Regions from separate parts of the Clostridium budayi genome, predicted to be linked through region 1. Evidence: riboswitches for the same ligand, from Rfam matches in the RefSeq annotation. Region 1 holds a riboswitch; each other region holds the start of a gene.

Region 1 (5,775 bases):
ATAGCTTTTTTTCATCTATATCTTCCTTTTTCTATTTTTTCGAATTTCAAAATAATTTTTGTTCATTTCCAGCATTATTTATTCTTAACTTAATATCATTATCATGTACAAACTCGCTAGTTTCTTCTAAAGTTCCATATTTTATAGGATCACCTGTTACAGTAACCAATATAGAACTATCTGGAATCATATTATTATTCTTTGCATATTCTAATATATTTTTCATGGCACTATCTAATTTCGCATTTTTTGTATCTATCTTATTTAACATTTCTTGACCTTTTGTAGTACCTGAATATGCATCAACGACTTTTCCAAAAGAATTTACATGAAGCTTAATTTGAGATGTTGTATTTATTAGTATTGTTCTATCTATACTTGTATATTTAAAATAAAAGCCACCCAAAATAGCAACAAGTATTACTATAGCAATGCCTATTTGTATTTTATATTCTTTAAATCCCTTTTTTATAGTTCCACTAACTTCTTCCCCTACTATACATTCTTCATCTGACTTTACCTTTTTAAACTCTCCCATACTAGTCAATATAAATAACGAATTTTTCATCTTCTTAAGTACAATTCCTCTTACCCCTTTATCTTCTCCTTGATTAAAAGGAATTATGTTTTGTTCCTCTTTTTTCTCATCATTTTCCGTATCTTCTATTTCATCTATTTTCATATAATCTTGAATAAGTTTATAATTAGGATTTGAGAATATAACTGCATAAGTAATTATATAATCACTGTACTTTTCAATAAATATTTTTGATTGTTTAGTATGTTTTGAAAGTATATTTATAGGTATTCTTCTTTTTTCTTGAAAATATTCTATAAGTTCTGGCTCTTCTATTATATAAAATGCTATATTTAAAATTAAATCCATATCCTTAGGATTTGGTTCTATAATAAATAAATCTTTAAGAATTACTTTATATAAATATAATTCTTTTATCATTAACGATATTTGCTCTCCCCTAATTTTATTTGCTTCTTCAGTTATTTCAAATAAACTAGGTAAATTTGAAAATCTATATTTATTTCTGTTAAAGATCTCCATTTTTTAATCCCCCTTATAAAAAGTTATATAATTCCATAAAATCACTCTCTATCATTCTCTTTAATTATACCTAAATCCCTAATTTTTTTAAATCAAATTACAAATTAATAATCATTTATTACATACTTTTCTAATATATTATATTAAATACTAATAAATTTATGGTAATTTCAATGAAATCAAATGTAATTTATGTAGATTTTAAATATAAACGCATAAAGGTTAGTAAGCCTTACTTCTTTGCTGTAAATTTTTATGTTAAAATTAAGGAAGATTTTTTAAAGAGGTGAAGGTATATGCGTATTGGATTAGGTTATGATGTGCATCGATTAGTTAAAGACAGAGATTTAATACTTGGTGGTGTCAAAATACCACATGAACTTGGACTTCTTGGACATTCTGACGCTGATGTTCTTATACATGCTATTATGGATTCATTACTTGGAGCTTCAGCTTTAGGTGATATAGGAAAACACTTCCCTGATACGGATCCAAAATATAAAGGTATATCTAGTGTAAAATTACTAGAAGAAGTCGGTAAATTACTTTATAAAAATAACTTTACAATTGGTAATATAGATGCAACAATCATCGCAGAAAAACCAAAGATGGCTCCGCATATTATGGAGATGAGAAATAATATTGCAAAAGCTCTAGAAATAGACGTAAATAAAGTCAATGTAAAAGCTACAACAGAAGAAGGTCTTGGCTTTACTGGTGAAAAACTTGGAATTTCTTCACAAGCTATTTGTCTATTAAATGATTAATTTCTAAAATAAAAACCTCTAAGGTAATTAGCCCTTAGAGGATTTTTATTATTCTATTATATTTCTTTCCTTATTTCTGCTCCAGTAAACAAATATAGCTATAACTGCTGATATACCCATTAAATATGGATAGAATAAATATTTCATTATTTGAAATGGTGATATAGCTGCAAGTCCTGCTGCTGATATAAGTTGTGCACCATATGGTATTATACCTTGGAAAGCACAAGAGAACATATCAAGTATTCCAGCAACTCTCTTTGGTTCTAAATCAAACTCATCTGATATATCTTTTGCTATAGGACCAACTGTTACAATCGCAATAGTATTGTTTGCAGTACAAATATCAACTAAGCTTACTAATGCTCCTATTCCAAGTTCTGCTCCCCTTCTTGTTTTAAAATTCTTAAGTCCTTTGTGTAATATAAAATCAATTCCGCCATTATGTTTTATAATGCTTATTGTTCCTGCTATAAGTAATGAAATTATTATAAGTTCGCTCATTCCTGAAATTCCTTGGGCCATATTTTGAAATAAGCCTATAATATCAAAACTACTTGTTGCTATTCCAATTACTCCTGCAAGTATTATTCCAGATGATAATACAAATATAACATTAACTCCAATTAAAGCGAACACTAAAACCCCAACATAAGGTAATATCTTTATTAAACTATAATCATAATTTCCTAATGCATAAGAGCTTGTCCCTGATGTTATTACTGTAAATAGTATAGCTGTTATTATTGCAGCTGGAAGAACTATTTTAAAATTCATCTTAAACTTATCTCTCATTTCGCATTTTTGTGTTCTTGTTGCTGCTATAGTTGTATCTGAAATTATAGATAAGTTATCTCCAAACATAGCCCCACTTACAACTGCTCCAACAACTATTCCAATTGCAATTCCTGTCTTGTCTGATATTCCAACAGCTATTGGTACAAGAGCTACAATTGTTCCCATTGATGTTCCAACTGATAATGCAATAAAACATGCAACTATAAATATTCCTGATACTAAAATACTGGCAGGTAACACTGAAAGTCCTAGATTAACAGTTGAATCAACTGCTCCCATAGCTTTTGCAATTTGTGCAAAAGCACCAGCTAAAACAAATATAAGTATCATAAGAATTATATCTGGATTTCCAGCACCCTTACAAAAAATATGTAATTTTTCCTCAAACTTAATTTTTCTATTCATAATTAAAGCTACAATAGCTGAAATTAAAAACGGTATTATTACTGAAACAGCATAAAAATCTTTTGCAATTATAGATATTCCTAAATATACAACTATAAATACTAACAATGGTAATAATGCTAGTGGATTTCCTTTTTTCATTTTATTTCCCTCCTACTTTATGTAATAAAAAAAAGCTTCTGATAGAAATCAGATGCTTTATATACTCTATAAACCACTACTTATCTATCAGTTTAATACTGCTGGAATTAGCACCACACTATTAATAATTTGCATTAAAATATAACCATCAAAACTAATTGATAGTACACATTCATAACCTAATTACTAACTTAGTAGGTTGCCGGGTTTCATAGGGCCAGTCCCTCCACCACTCTTGATAAGACTTTATTTAATTTTAATTATTTACTATTTTAACAATTTCATTTATAAGTGTCAATTATTTTATTTTGGAATCTATATTAAATTATATTAAAAGAAAAAACAATTAATACATCTTTTCTTTATGTTTAATTAATATAGCTTTATAAACTCTTCTAATAGTGAGCTTGCATTTTTAGATGCAATAGGTAAGAATTGCTCATAAGATAAATCTGCTGATCCATCTGCTTTATCTGATATTGAACGAATTATTACAAATGGTATATTGTTTAAATAAGCAACTTGAGCCATTGAAGCTCCTTCCATTTCTACAGCTCCAACATTTCCAAAATTCTTTTTAATTCTTTTAGAAACTTCTCCACCTGCAACAAATTGGTCTCCTGATGCTACACGACCTTCCTTAACAGTTATTCCATTAACATTTTTTGAAGCCTTCTCTAAAGTATCTATCATACCTTTATCAGCCTTAAAGAAAGTAATTCCAAGTCTTGATATCTCACCAAGTGGGTCGCCACAAGCTGTTGTATCAAAATCATGTTGAACTGCATCTGTTGAAATAACTATATCTCCTTGCTTTAATTCTGGGTCCATAGTTCCAGCTACCCCTGAGTTTATAACTGCTGAAACATTAAATTTATCTACTAAAATTTGAGTGCAAGCTGCCATATTTACTTTACCAACACCTGAACGTACTAAAACTATTTCTTTTCCATCTAAATTACCTTTATAGAATTCCATTCCAGCTTCCTTTAAGGTATCTTCTATTTTCATTTTTCCTTTAAGTATTGCTACTTCTTCTTCCATTGCACCTATAACTCCTAAAACTTTTTCTTTAGAAGTATCGTTCGTCTTACTACATCCTAAAAAACTAAATAGCGATACAATTAATAATAATGTCATAACTAATAATGATTTCTTTTTCATCTTACGTCTCCATTCACGAATATTTTTTAAGTTTTTATTTTTTTAGTTCGTTTTTCATACATTTTTATATCACATTATTTTTAATATATCAACTACTTTTTTATTTATTTTTTAAATTTTAGGTTATACTTTTTCTTTTTATAAGATATTATATATAAATAATTATTATAGTTATAAAAAAGACTTTCCTAAATATTTAGGAAAGTCTCATAATTAATCTATTATTAATTAAAGTGTCTCTGAAAGTTTATTTAGAAGTATATTTCTAAATACATTTGAGCATTCTTTATCAGTATAAACTTTTTTACATAAATCTTTGAAGTCGTCAACTGAAAGGCCTATACCTTTTTTAAACTCTTCTTCTTTATCAGTTGCTTCAACAGTTTCTGCAATAAATTCTCCAAGTTCATCTGGAGTTTTAAATATTTTTAAATATAAGAATTCTGTATCATCACCAAGCCATGCCCTATTAAATTCTTTTGAGAATTTAATTATACCCTTTATTATTTCTTCGTCAGATTTATCCCATAGATTTTTTAATAAATTATACTGCTCTGTCATACACTGAAACTCTTCGTTTGTTATTTTACCCTTTGCTTGAAAATCTGAAATTAAATCTGTTACTGGAATAGGTGGAATTTTCATTATTAATTTTTTAGTTCCATTGACCCAATTATAGAAAACTTTTTGTAAAAATGCATGTTGTAAATACCCAAGTAATGCTCTTCCATTTGGAAAACTTGCGTATATATTCTCTATTCCATTCTTATTTGAAAACATCAATGTATGAATGTAGACAGAATTTTTAGTTGGTAGTTTTCCCATAAATATGTGAGCTCTTATAGCTCTGTGCTCATTTACATTTTGTGCCCAATAGTCAAATGAATTGTAATTCTCTCTCATAAATATCACCTTTCTATATAGATTTTAATATAATATCTATATAGTATATTATACCATTTTAGATTATTTTTTACTCGCTATTTTCAGAATATTTAGTAATTATTTTTGGCATCTTTTTAATTGATTTTTTTTAAATATTTTCTTATAATTAACTATATTATTTAAGGGGGTTTATAATTGTATTATTGTGAGATATGCAATAAAAAAGCAGACATTCACCATATAGTTCATAGAAGTGAGGGTGGTTTTGATATGGAGATAAATTATATGTATCTTTGCGAAGAACACCATAGAGGGAAAAATGGCCCTCACCACTCTTTAGAAACTGATTTAACTTATAAAATCAAGCTTCAAAAAAATTTATACAAACTTCTTCCTAAAAGATATTATTCCTTTAAGGAATTATCATCTATACTAAACGTTTCTTCAAACATTACTAAAAGAATAATTAAAGATATAAAATTATATAAAGAAGGTTATAGAAAAGATGATATAATATTAAAAATTATGGGTGGATCGTATTATGAAGAAGAACTT
Region 2 (5,775 bases), 180 kb from region 1:
GTAGAAATAGGATCAGCTTATGACTGTGGAGAAGAAAAAGTAACTAATATAAAAGGAAGAAATTTAGTTACTGGTCTACCAGATGAAATTACTATAAATTCAGAAGAGATAAGAGAAGCTCTTAAAGAAACAGTAAATTTAATAGTAGAAGCTGTAAAATTTGTGCTTGAAAAAACACCACCTGAACTGGCATCTGATATAGTAGAAAAAGGAATTCTTATGACAGGTGGAGGGGCTTTACTTAGCGGCTTAGATAAACTTATAGAAGCTGAAACTGGAGTTACAGTAAATATAGCAGAAAATTCTGTTGAAGCAGTTGCTGAAGGTACAGGCTCTGTTTTAGGATATATTGATAAGTTAGATAAAGATATTAATAGTAGAGAAGTAATATTAATTGAATAATTAACTAAATTAAACCCATAGCATTAATGCTATGGGTTTAATCTGATTTAAGAGGCAGTTTATTAGAGTTTTTATACTCATAATATCCATGAATTATCCCCTTTGCAATAACTTTTGCCATAGATAATACTAAAGAAAGTCTTATAGAGCGAGTATAAAATAACTCTGGATTTTCATTTGAATCTATTATTCCTACAATAGATTTACTTCCTACGTCTGGAAGTGACTTACCGACACCTTTTCCAGGACGAATTGCAAAATTTCTAATATGAATTTCACCTATAGAAGATTCAGCTCCAAGACAAGCATCAATCCCTATTATGTATGCATTTGGATGAGCTTTTGTTATTTCACTTAATTTGTTATCTATATTAAGAGCATGAATAGGTGCATCAATTGAACCATATACAGGTATAGGAAATAGACTATCTTTTAAAATACTTCCAACTAATGGCCCTAAACAATCACCAATACATTTATCTGTACCAATACATACGATTATAGTATCTTTAGAAAAGCAATTTTTAATGGATTGAGATATATCATAATATGCTAAAGGGGATGTGTGATGAATTTTTATTTCCATATAAGCACCTCCATGGTTATATATATGACTACTTATATATAAATAGAATTTCTTGAATAAAAATCTTTTATGGTGGAAAGTATTTTTATATAGGAGGTGAGCTAATGAAAAAAATAGTAATTACTAGCTGTTTAGCTATTTTATTATCATTATCATTTTATTTTATAGTAATTTGGGAGCCAGATAGTTATGTAGGAAATAATGCAGATAAAAATATAGTTTTAGATGAGAATAAAAATAATAAAAAAGAAACTACTGATAAAGTTAATGATAAAGAAAATATTAAAGAGGATAAAGAAGATAAAGAGAATAATTATGATTCATCACAAAGTTTAAATTCAGAAGATGAAAGTAGCAATAAAATATTAAATGAAGAAGAGAAAAATATAGAATCACAAAAAAAAGATACAAGTAATAAGGAAGATAACAAAGCAGTTCAAAGTAATGCAGCTTTATTTATAGTAAAAAAAGAAGAGATACTTGATAGATTATCATTTAAAGATAAGACAAAATTATTATCAGTAGCAAACAAAATGTCTGCAGTTGATGTTGAAAGAATAAAAGAAAGTTTAGAAAAAAAGAATGGAAAAGAAGGAGTAGCAGAGGCATTTAATATAATTAAACGTAGACTTACGGATGAAGACTATAAAGAAATTAAGGAGATATTATCACCTTATATAAATATAAAGTTATTAGAAGGCATGAACTAATATAAAAATATGTTTATTGATAAAAATAGGAGTATTTTAGAGATATAGGTAGAATATAAAATATAATCTCCATATTTGACCTGTTTTGTCATTTGAAATATAGGGTAGGAGACTATATACTAACTATTGTCGGTTGGGCAAACGCCTAACAGACAAGAAAAAATAAAGTTTTGGTGGAGTTCCCGAGTGGCCAAAGGGGGCAGACTGTAAATCTGTTGTCAGTTGACTTCGAAGGTTCGAATCCTTCCTCCACCACCATTTTATGGGCGCATAGCTCAGCTGGGAGAGCACCTGCCTTACAAGCAGGGGGTCACAGGTTCGATCCCTGTTGTGCCCACCATAAAATTTTAAAAATGATATATTGCTGATGTGGCTCAATTGGCAGAGCAGCTGACTTGTAATCAGCAGGTTATCGGTTCAAGTCCGATCATCAGCTCCAAACTAGGTGGAGTTCCCGAGTGGCCAAAGGGGGCAGACTGTAAATCTGTTGTCAGTCGACTTCGAAGGTTCGAATCCTTCCTCCACCACCATTTATGGGCGCATAGCTCAGCTGGGAGAGCACCTGCCTTACAAGCAGGGGGTCACAGGTTCGATCCCTGTTGTGCCCACCATATCATTTTTGAATTTTATAATTAAAACTTTATATGCTGATGTGGCTCAATTGGCAGAGCAGCTGACTTGTAATCAGCAGGTTATCGGTTCAAGTCCGATCATCAGCTCCAATTTAGGTGGAGTTCCCGAGTGGCCAAAGGGGGCAGACTGTAAATCTGTTGTCAGTTGACTTCGAAGGTTCGAATCCTTCCTCCACCACCATTAACATCAAGAATATTCTTGATGTTTTTTTATTTATCTAAATATTTAGTATTTTAATAAGTGGTGAATATTAACAATAAAATATTAAGTTATATATTTACAAAATATTATGTTATAAAAAAACACTATATAGGTAAAGCTAATAATATAGCAATTAATAGGTAAATTTAAATAAAAATAGAGAGAAAAAAATTGTGAACTTATAAAATATAGAAGAATTTTACATGAATAAAATGTATTGACTAGCTAAATTCTATGTGTTACAATTTTCAAAGAAATTCACTTAAAAATAAATACATAACTCTTATCAAGAGAGGTGGAGGGAAATGGCCCTTTGAAACCCAGCAACCTACAAATAATTTAATTATTAAAGTGTGGTGCTAATTCCTGTAGAGTAATCTACAAGATAAGAAAGATTAGGAAACTAGTTCTCTTCTTATCGAAGAGTTTTTTTTATTTAAAAAAATATATATTATAAGGAGAAGAAGAATGAGAAGATTATTTACATCAGAATCAGTTACTGAAGGACATCCAGATAAAATCTGTGACCAAATCTCAGATTCAGTATTAGATGCTATTTTAGAAAAGGATCCACATGCTAGAGTTGCTTGTGAAACTTGCACAACAACAGGTATGGTAATGGTTATGGGAGAAATCTCAACTAACTGTTATGTTGATATTCCAAAAGTTGTTAGAGAAACAATAAGAGAAATCGGATATGATAGAGCTAAATACGGATTTGACTGTGATACTTGTGCAGTAATGACAACTATCGATGAACAATCATCAGATATAGCTATGGGAGTTGACGAGGCTCTTGAATCAAGACAAGGTGAAAAAGATGATGTTGAAGCAGTAGGTGCTGGAGACCAAGGAATGATGTTCGGATACGCTACAAATGAAACAGAAGAATTTATGCCAGCTCCAATTGCAATGGCTCACAGATTATCAAGAAGACTTACAGAAGTAAGAAAGAATGGTACTTTAAAATACTTAAGACCAGACGGAAAAACTCAAGTTACAGTTGAATACGAACACGACAAGCCAAAGAGAATAGATGCAATAGTTATTTCAACTCAACACGATGAAGAAGTAACTTTAGAACAAATACAAGCAGATTTAAGAAAACATGTTATTGATTATGTAATACCTGCTGAATTATTAGATGAAAATACTAAGTATTACATAAACCCAACAGGAAGATTCGTTGTTGGTGGACCACAAGGAGATAGTGGATTAACAGGAAGAAAGATCATCGTTGATACTTACGGCGGAATGGGAAGACACGGTGGTGGAGCATTCTCAGGAAAAGACCCAACAAAGGTTGATAGATCAGCAGCATACGCAGCAAGATGGGTTGCTAAGAACTTAGTTGCAGCAGGAATAGCTGATAAGTTAGAAATACAATTAGCTTATGCTATAGGTGTTGCAAAGCCAGTTTCAATCCAAGTAGATACATTTGGAACAGGAAAGAAATCAGAAGAAGAAATAGTTGAAATAGTACAAAAGGTATTCGATTTAAGACCAGGTGCTATAATAAGAGACTTAGATCTTAGAAGACCTATATACAAACAAACAGCAGCTTATGGACATTTCGGAAGAACAGATGCTGAATTACCATGGGAAAACTTAGATAAAGTAGAAGAAATCAAAAAATACATGTAATTATAAAAGGTGCTCTTAAATAGAGCACCTTTTTTTACCATCCTCCAGAAGAACCTCCACCGCCGGAAGAACCTCCGCCGAAACCGCCGAAGCCTCCACCACCAGAAGAGCCTCCGCCAAATCCACCGAAGCCTCCACCTCCAGAAGGGCCTCCGCCTCTATGGTTTCTTCCTCCGTTTAAAAAGATAAATGTTAAAATAGTTGAGAAAATTCTTCCATTATTAAATATTAAATCGTATAGAAATAAAATTACTAATACTATAAATATAAATGTATAACTATAAGAAGATTTATCCTTAGATGGAATTTCTACATTTAAAGATTTAGTTAAAGTAACACCGTATTCTTTAGCTATAGTATCAGAAAAAGCACTATAGCTTTCTGAAAGACCTTTTCCAAAATCATTATTTTTAAAGTTAGGTTTTGCAATAGACTCCATAACTCTATTAGTAAGTGCATCAGGAAGTGCACCCTCTAATCCATAGCCAACTTCAACACGCCACTTTTTATCATTTAAAGCTAAAAGAATTAATAAGCCATTATTTTTATCTTTTTGACCAATACCCCAGCCTCTAAAAAGATTAATAGCATAATCTTCAATTGGTGCACCGTTAGTTGAATTAATTACAACTACAACAGCTTGAGCACCTGTTTTATCTTCTAGTTCCTTACCAATAGAAACAATCGATTTAGTACTCTCTGAATCAATACTACCTGTATAATCATTTAAATATTTAGAAGGTAGTGGATCAGGATAGTTTGTTGAAGCATTCGCAGGAAAAGAAAAAACTAAAAATATAAGAAAAAGAGAAGTTAAAGCTATTTTAAAAAAATTAGACTTTTTAAACATTTTTATTTACTGAAATCTACTGAAGGAACTTCTTTTGCGCCTTCACTAGCTTTATAAAGTGGTTTTTCATCGAATCCAAATAAAGAGGATATAATTGAAGTTGGGAATTTTCTTCTCTTAGTATTATATTTAGTTACAGCAGCATTATAATCTTGTCTAGCCACTGCAATTCTATTCTCGGTTCCTTCTAATTGAACAGTTAAATCTCTAAAATTTTGATTAGATTTTAAATCAGGATATCTTTCAACAACAACTAATAACCTTGATAAAGCATTAGATAAATCATTATCTGCATTAGCACGATCAGTAACATTTGAAGCACCAGCTAATTTACTTCTTGCATCAGCTATATTAGTAAATATCTCTTTTTCCTGACTTGCATATCCTTTTACAGTATTAACTAAGTTAGGTATTAAATCAGATCTTCTTTGAAGTTGAGTATCTATATTAGCTTCAGCAGTATTTACTGTTTGTTCTAGTGAAACTAAATTATTATAGCTACTAATAATAGGTAGAGCAATAATTACAATTATAGCTAAAATTATTAAAGGTAATCTAAATTTCTTATTCATAAAATCATTATCCTTTCTATATATGATATTTAAAGTATATGCAACATTTTAATAAAATATAGTTCTTTTGATTTTATTTCATATAACACCCCCTAAGTAATAGCTTCTATTACTATTATACTTATTATAACATATTTTACATTTATTTCTTGAGGAGCTAAATAATAAGTCGTTTTA
Region 3 (5,775 bases), 480 kb from region 1:
GAAGACATCCAGTAAATGTTCTACCATCTTCCTCAAAAGTCATTGTAGCAAGTATAGGTAAATCACATACTTCTTTTGCTGCAATTATAGCTGCTTTCATTTCATATAAATCAGTCATAGTTTCTATAATTATTAAATCTACTCCTGATTTTACTCCCTGAGTTATTTCTCTTTTAAATATTTCAATAGCTCTTTCAAAACTTAAAGTACCCATTGGTTCTAAAAGTTCACCTATAGGTCCAATATCAAGTGCAATATAGCATTTATTATCTCCTCTAGCTTCCTTTGCATTTGATACTGCTTTATCTATTATTTCTTCAACAGAATATCCTGTATTTTTTAATTTAATTTCATTTGCTCCAAAGGTATTTGTTGTTATAACATCTGCTCCACTATTTATATATTTTTTATGTATCTCAACTATTTTATCACCTTCTGTCATATTAAGCTTTTCCATATTTTCTCCAAGCTTAATACCTAAAGTCTGAAGCATAGTTCCCATAGCTCCATCAAATACTAATATATTATTTTTAATACACTCCCTTACATCCACAACTATTCTCCTCTTTTCTATATAAGCAATTATCGTAATTTTTACAATTAATACAACTCTTTTTTATTTTTTTCCCTAGTTTTTTTCTTATTCCAACTATTGCCGTAACAGATTTCCTAGGAAATAATAGCATATGCTCTGAAACATTAACGCCAATTTTTCTTGTGGCATCTAAAACTTCAATAAAGTTTTTCTGAATATTTAGGCTTAAATCCCCATAACCTGGACTATATCTAAAAGTTAACTCTTCAAAATTTTCTATAATATCTTTTTCTATAAAATCACATACTTTATCACATAAATCTTCAACTGCTGTAGTTGAAACTGAATCTAATATCATACCTCTTGTAAGATCTATTCTCTCATATAATCTTATCTTCTTTTCAATATAATTTCCAATAGTTGCAACCATTAATATACATCTATTTGAGTCTATTAATAGTTTTTTTATATCATTTCCTTCAAGAACTAATGTTGTTCCAATAACCTCTACTCCATTTTCTAAAATATTTATAGGATATTCTTTATATATAATTTTTGGTGCAAATAACTTTTTTCCCTCTTCTATTGTGTCTTGTATTTTTAGAAGAAGTTCTTCTTCTATTTTTTGGCCTTTATAACCTAAATAGCGAAAAACTTCATTTTCATCAATATTTATTTCTATATTAGTCTTCTCCATAAATATTTAATGAAAAACCTTTCTCTAATATTTCTTTTGCATATTCCTTTGCTCCAAAAAGGGAAAGATCCTTATAATTACCACATTGAATTTCATTATTTGCTGGAACTTCTGTTGCCTTTAATACAATCTCTAAAACTTTTTCTACTGCACTTTTAACTTCTGCAGGGTCCCTATCTCCCCAAATAATCATATAAAAACCTGTTCTGCATCCCATTGGAGATATATCTATAACTCCATCTAGGAAATCTCTTATATTATAAGCTAAAAGATGCTCTAAGGCATGCATAGCTGCTGTTCCAAACGCTTCTTTATTAGGTTGTAGAAATCTTATATCAAATTTACTTATAGAATCTCCTAAATTACCTTTAAGATTTCCACATTTCCTTATATATGGTGCTTTGACTTTTCTATGATCTAATTCAAAACTTTCAACTTTTTTCATGCTATTGTTTCCCCCTTATTATTTATTGATTTAACTATTACTTCTATATTTTCTTTAATCCTTCTTGCAACATATGGGTTATTCATTGTGTATAAATGAATTCCATCCACCCCACTAGATGCTAAATCTATTATTTGTTCTATTGCATAAGCAATACCAGCCTCTCTTAAAGCTTCACTATCATACTCATACTTATCCATTATCTTTTTAAATTTTAATGGTATAGTTGCACCACAAAGTGATGTAATTCTATCTATTTGCTTCTTATTTACAACAGGCATAATTCCAGCTTGAATTGGTACATTAATACCGCTACCTTTTGCCTTATCTAAAAAATCATAGTATATATTATTATCAAAAAATAACTGAGATATAAAACTCGATGTTCCAGATTCAATTTTCCTTTTCATATTCATTATTTCAGCTTCAATACCTTTATTTTCTATATGCCCTTCTGGATAACATGCTGATATTATATTAAACTTTTCTTTTTCATTTACGTATTTTATAAGATCTGTTGCATACTTATATTCACCGGCTCCATTGTCATTATTGTCTCCTCTTAATGCAAGAATGTTTGTTATTCCTTCAAGTTCTAATCTCTCCATAATATAATCTATATTTTCTTTCTTAGAAGATATACATGTTAAATGTGCTAGCGCTTCTATGTTGTATACGTTTTTTATTAATGATGAAATTTCAGAAGTCTTATTATTTATAAGGCTTCCACCTGCCCCATAGGTTACACTAATAAAATCTGGTTTTAAAGTGCTAAGCTCATTTAAAGCTTTATAAATTGTTTTAACAGGTGAAGTATTTTTAGGTGGAAATACCTCAAAAGATAAAATTAATCTTTTACTATCAAAAAGTTTTCTAATATTCATAAAAAGCCCCCTTATTAATAAAAAAGGTCCTAGGATAATACCTAAGACCTGTAATCTTAAATTTATATCCTTATCTATCTGGAATTAGCACCACATTTTTATATAGGTTGCTGGGCTTCATAGGGCCAGTCCCTCCGCCACTCTTGATAAGTTTTTCCAATTGTTGTATTTTATTATATACTAAACACTTTTATTTGTAAATATATTCTATTTTGTATTATTAAAATATTCATCTTTAAATACAGCCATTAATATTACATCTGCGTACTTTCCTTCTCTATATAATTCCTTTTTTAACCTTCCTTCTTCCTTAAATCCTAATTTTTTATAACAAGCTATTGCTCTACTGTTAAACTCATATACACTAAGCTTTACTTTCTCCATATTACATTCATTAAAAATAAAATCTATAAGTGTTTTTAATGCATCATAGCCATAGCCTTTTCCCCAATAATTTTTATCTCCAATCATAATTCCAACTGTACAATTTCTATTTTTTATACTAGTCTCATTTATACTACATCCACCGATTATATTTCCACTTTCTAAATCTTCTATTGCAAAGTCATAAGTTTGATCATTAGCTCTTTTTCTTTTTACCCATTCCTCTTCTTGCCACTTTGTTAATGGAAGTACTGTTTCAAGATCTAGAAATTTTTTTACTTCATAATCATTTATAAACTCATAAAGTTTTTCTATATCTTCCTCACAATGACACCTAAGTAATACCTTTTTCCCTTTATACATAAATATTCCCCCTTCATTTATTTTTTATATATTACCAATTAAGGCATCATAAGTCAATTAAAATATAAAAAAAGAGTAAGCTAATGCTTACTCTTTTATGTTATGACCCTTTTACGGGTGATTATAAAATACTAATAAAATTGATGCACATGCACATAGGATACTAATTCCAACTATTAAATGTACAATTTGTGGCTTAGTAAGACCCTTTTCCTCTAGTCTAAAATGCATTTGACTTCTATCAGCTTGATATACTGGCTTTCCTTCATTAAATCTTTTTAGTATAACAAAGATATTATCAAATATAGGAACAGCAATTGCTAATACTGGTGCTACTAAACTTAATACAGTTGCTTGTTTAAATGCGCCATCTAAAGCGATTATACTAAGTATAAATCCTAAAAAGTTTGCACCTGAGTCACCCATGAATACTCTAGCTGGATATTTATTATAAACTAAAAATCCACCAATAACTCCAGCAAGTATTATTGAAACTGTTGCTGAGTAGCTTTGGCCTAATATAATTGCGGCAATAAAAAATGTACCTGACGATACAAGAGATATACTTCCAGCTAAACCATCCATTCCGTCTGACCAATTTATAACAGTTGTAACCCCAAATATCCAAGTTACACTAAGAACAAACTTTAAAAAATCATTTAACTCAATATACTGTCCTGTAAAAATGTTAGTAAACCCATTAAAGGAAACCCCTGCTTTAAAAACTATAATAGCTGCTAATATCTGTATTATTAATCTTGGCATTATAGGGAATTCTTTTCCCTTTGATTTATAATAATCATCTACAAGACCTATACATACTATTAAAATCGATGCTACAAATACCCAAAACATTTCATTATCAAATCCACCATTTGTAAAGTATAAAATAGTGAAAAATCCTATAAACATTCCAAGCCCTCCAGATAATGGAGTTATGTTCTTATGTTTTTTCCTCTTTGTAGGTTTATCTGTAAAACCTATCTTATGTGATAATTTCATAAGTATTGGCGTAAGAATCGTAACGACTACAAACGAAATTATAAACTCTATAAAATAATTCATCTTTCCTTCTCCTACACTATAACCTATTAAAAATTATACTATTAAACTATTACATTATCAATTCTAATAAATTAAATTTAATTTTCTTTTAAGCTTTATAAAAAAAAAGTGTACCTTAAGTATTCTACCAAGGTACACTTTTTAAACTAACTAACCTCTTTGTTCTATCATGCTCTTAACTTTCATAAGTCTTGTTAAAGCACTTCTTTCATTTTCATCAAGTTTCATTCTTATATACTTGATAGTTTCTTGTAATTGAGGAATAGTCATATATTCAAGAGCATTAACTCTTCTTCTAGTTTTTTCTATTTCATCTGCCATAAGTTGACATGATTTTTCTACTTCAGCTAATTCTAAAAGCTTTGGTAATATTCCATAAAGCTTTGTTATTGCACCATCTAATTCTGATGATGTATTTGCAAATCCATATGGGAAGATACTACCTTCATCTCCTTCAAGCTGTCTTTTAAAGTTCATAACTGGAACATTAACACTCATTATGTTCTTGTTTCCAACTTCTACTGAGATGCTTTCTTTTGGATAAGCTATAGCTTCTTCTAAAAACTCTGAACTCATTACAGCTCTTGCCATAACGAAATCTTTTAAAGATCCTTGAAGTTCATTCTCAACATCTTTTCTTAATGAGTTATTATATTTTACTAGGTTAATGAATTGTCTCATTAACTCATCTTGCTTATCTTTTAAAAGCTTATGACCTCTAGTAGCTGTTGTTAATCTCTTTTTCAGCTTTGTGAGTTCCATTCTAGTAGGATTCACATTTAATCTAGCCATAGCTTATTCTTCCTCTCTTGGCATATATTTTTCAAGATATTCATCTCTGATTCTCTTAAGTTCAGTTCTTGGAAGTAATTTAAGTAGCTTCCATCCTAAGTTAAGAGTTTCTTCAATTGTTCTATTTGCAGTAAAGCCTTGTGAAACATATTCATTTTCGAACGCTTCTGCAAATTTAGCAAATGCTTTATCTGTATCTGAAAGAGCTGATTCTCCTAAGATAGCTGATAATTCTTTTGCTTGCTTACCTTGAGCATATGCTGAGAATAATTGGTTCATAGTATCCGCATGGTCTTCTCTAGTCTTTCCTTTACCAATACCTTTATCTTTAAGTCTTGAAAGTGATGGTAAAACATCTATTGGAGGCATAATACCTTTTTTATAAAGTTCTCTTGAAAGTATTATTTGTCCTTCTGTTATATATCCAGTTAAGTCTGGAATTGGATGTGTCTTATCTTCTTCAGGCATTGTAAGTATTGGAATTTGAGTAATTGATCCTTCTTTACCTCTAAGTCTTCCTGCTCTTTCATATAATGTTGAAAGGTCAGTGTATAGGTATCCTGGATATCCTCTTCTACCTGGAACTTCTTTTCTAGCTGCTGAAACTTCT

What was found. Region 1 has a riboswitch for S-adenosylmethionine ahead of ACZ5TJ_RS13630 (Na+/H+ antiporter NhaC family protein). Riboswitches for the same ligand answer to the same signal wherever they lie in the genome.
Region 2: it holds a riboswitch for S-adenosylmethionine, as region 1 does, so the genes downstream of both, metK (methionine adenosyltransferase) here and ACZ5TJ_RS13630 (Na+/H+ antiporter NhaC family protein) in region 1, are expected to answer to the same signal.
Region 3: it holds a riboswitch for S-adenosylmethionine, as region 1 does, so the genes downstream of both, metF (methylenetetrahydrofolate reductase [NAD(P)H]) here and ACZ5TJ_RS13630 (Na+/H+ antiporter NhaC family protein) in region 1, are expected to answer to the same signal.

What each region holds. Positions count from the first base shown of each region.
Region 1 covers NZ_AP042456.1:2,814,635-2,820,409, forward strand. The annotation lists gene rluF (23S rRNA pseudouridine(2604) synthase RluF) at 1-15, opposite strand, end outside; gene ACZ5TJ_RS13620 (anti-sigma factor domain-containing protein) at 47-1,060, opposite strand; gene ispF (2-C-methyl-D-erythritol 2,4-cyclodiphosphate synthase) at 1,357-1,827, shown strand; gene ACZ5TJ_RS13630 (Na+/H+ antiporter NhaC family protein) at 1,876-3,171, opposite strand; SAM riboswitch class I at 3,249-3,416, opposite strand; gene ACZ5TJ_RS13635 (5'-methylthioadenosine/adenosylhomocysteine nucleosidase) at 3,544-4,335, opposite strand; gene ACZ5TJ_RS13640 (hypothetical protein) at 4,564-5,238, opposite strand; gene ACZ5TJ_RS13645 (HNH endonuclease) at 5,416-5,775, shown strand, end outside.
Region 2 covers NZ_AP042456.1:2,632,466-2,638,240, reverse strand. The annotation lists gene mreB (rod shape-determining protein MreB) at 1-402, shown strand, start outside; gene yyaC (spore protease YyaC) at 440-988, opposite strand; gene ACZ5TJ_RS12690 (hypothetical protein) at 1,093-1,698, shown strand; tRNA gene ACZ5TJ_RS12685 (tRNA-Tyr) at 1,871-1,956, shown strand; tRNA gene ACZ5TJ_RS12680 (tRNA-Val) at 1,963-2,038, shown strand; tRNA gene ACZ5TJ_RS12675 (tRNA-Thr) at 2,062-2,137, shown strand; tRNA gene ACZ5TJ_RS12670 (tRNA-Tyr) at 2,143-2,228, shown strand; tRNA gene ACZ5TJ_RS12665 (tRNA-Val) at 2,234-2,309, shown strand; tRNA gene ACZ5TJ_RS12660 (tRNA-Thr) at 2,345-2,420, shown strand; tRNA gene ACZ5TJ_RS12655 (tRNA-Tyr) at 2,426-2,511, shown strand; SAM riboswitch class I at 2,813-2,924, shown strand; gene metK (methionine adenosyltransferase) at 3,001-4,176, shown strand; gene ACZ5TJ_RS12645 (TPM domain-containing protein) at 4,211-5,032, opposite strand; gene ACZ5TJ_RS12640 (LemA family protein) at 5,029-5,598, opposite strand.
Region 3 covers NZ_AP042456.1:2,331,118-2,336,892, forward strand. The annotation lists gene ACZ5TJ_RS11175 (homocysteine S-methyltransferase family protein) at 1-553, opposite strand, end outside; gene ACZ5TJ_RS11180 (methionine synthase) at 531-1,232, opposite strand; gene ACZ5TJ_RS11185 (S-ribosylhomocysteine lyase) at 1,219-1,677, opposite strand; gene metF (methylenetetrahydrofolate reductase [NAD(P)H]) at 1,674-2,561, opposite strand; SAM riboswitch class I at 2,629-2,714, opposite strand; gene ACZ5TJ_RS11195 (GNAT family N-acetyltransferase) at 2,769-3,308, opposite strand; gene ACZ5TJ_RS11200 (MraY family glycosyltransferase) at 3,420-4,373, opposite strand; gene ACZ5TJ_RS11205 (V-type ATP synthase subunit D) at 4,524-5,165, opposite strand; gene ACZ5TJ_RS11210 (V-type ATP synthase subunit B) at 5,169-5,775, opposite strand, start outside.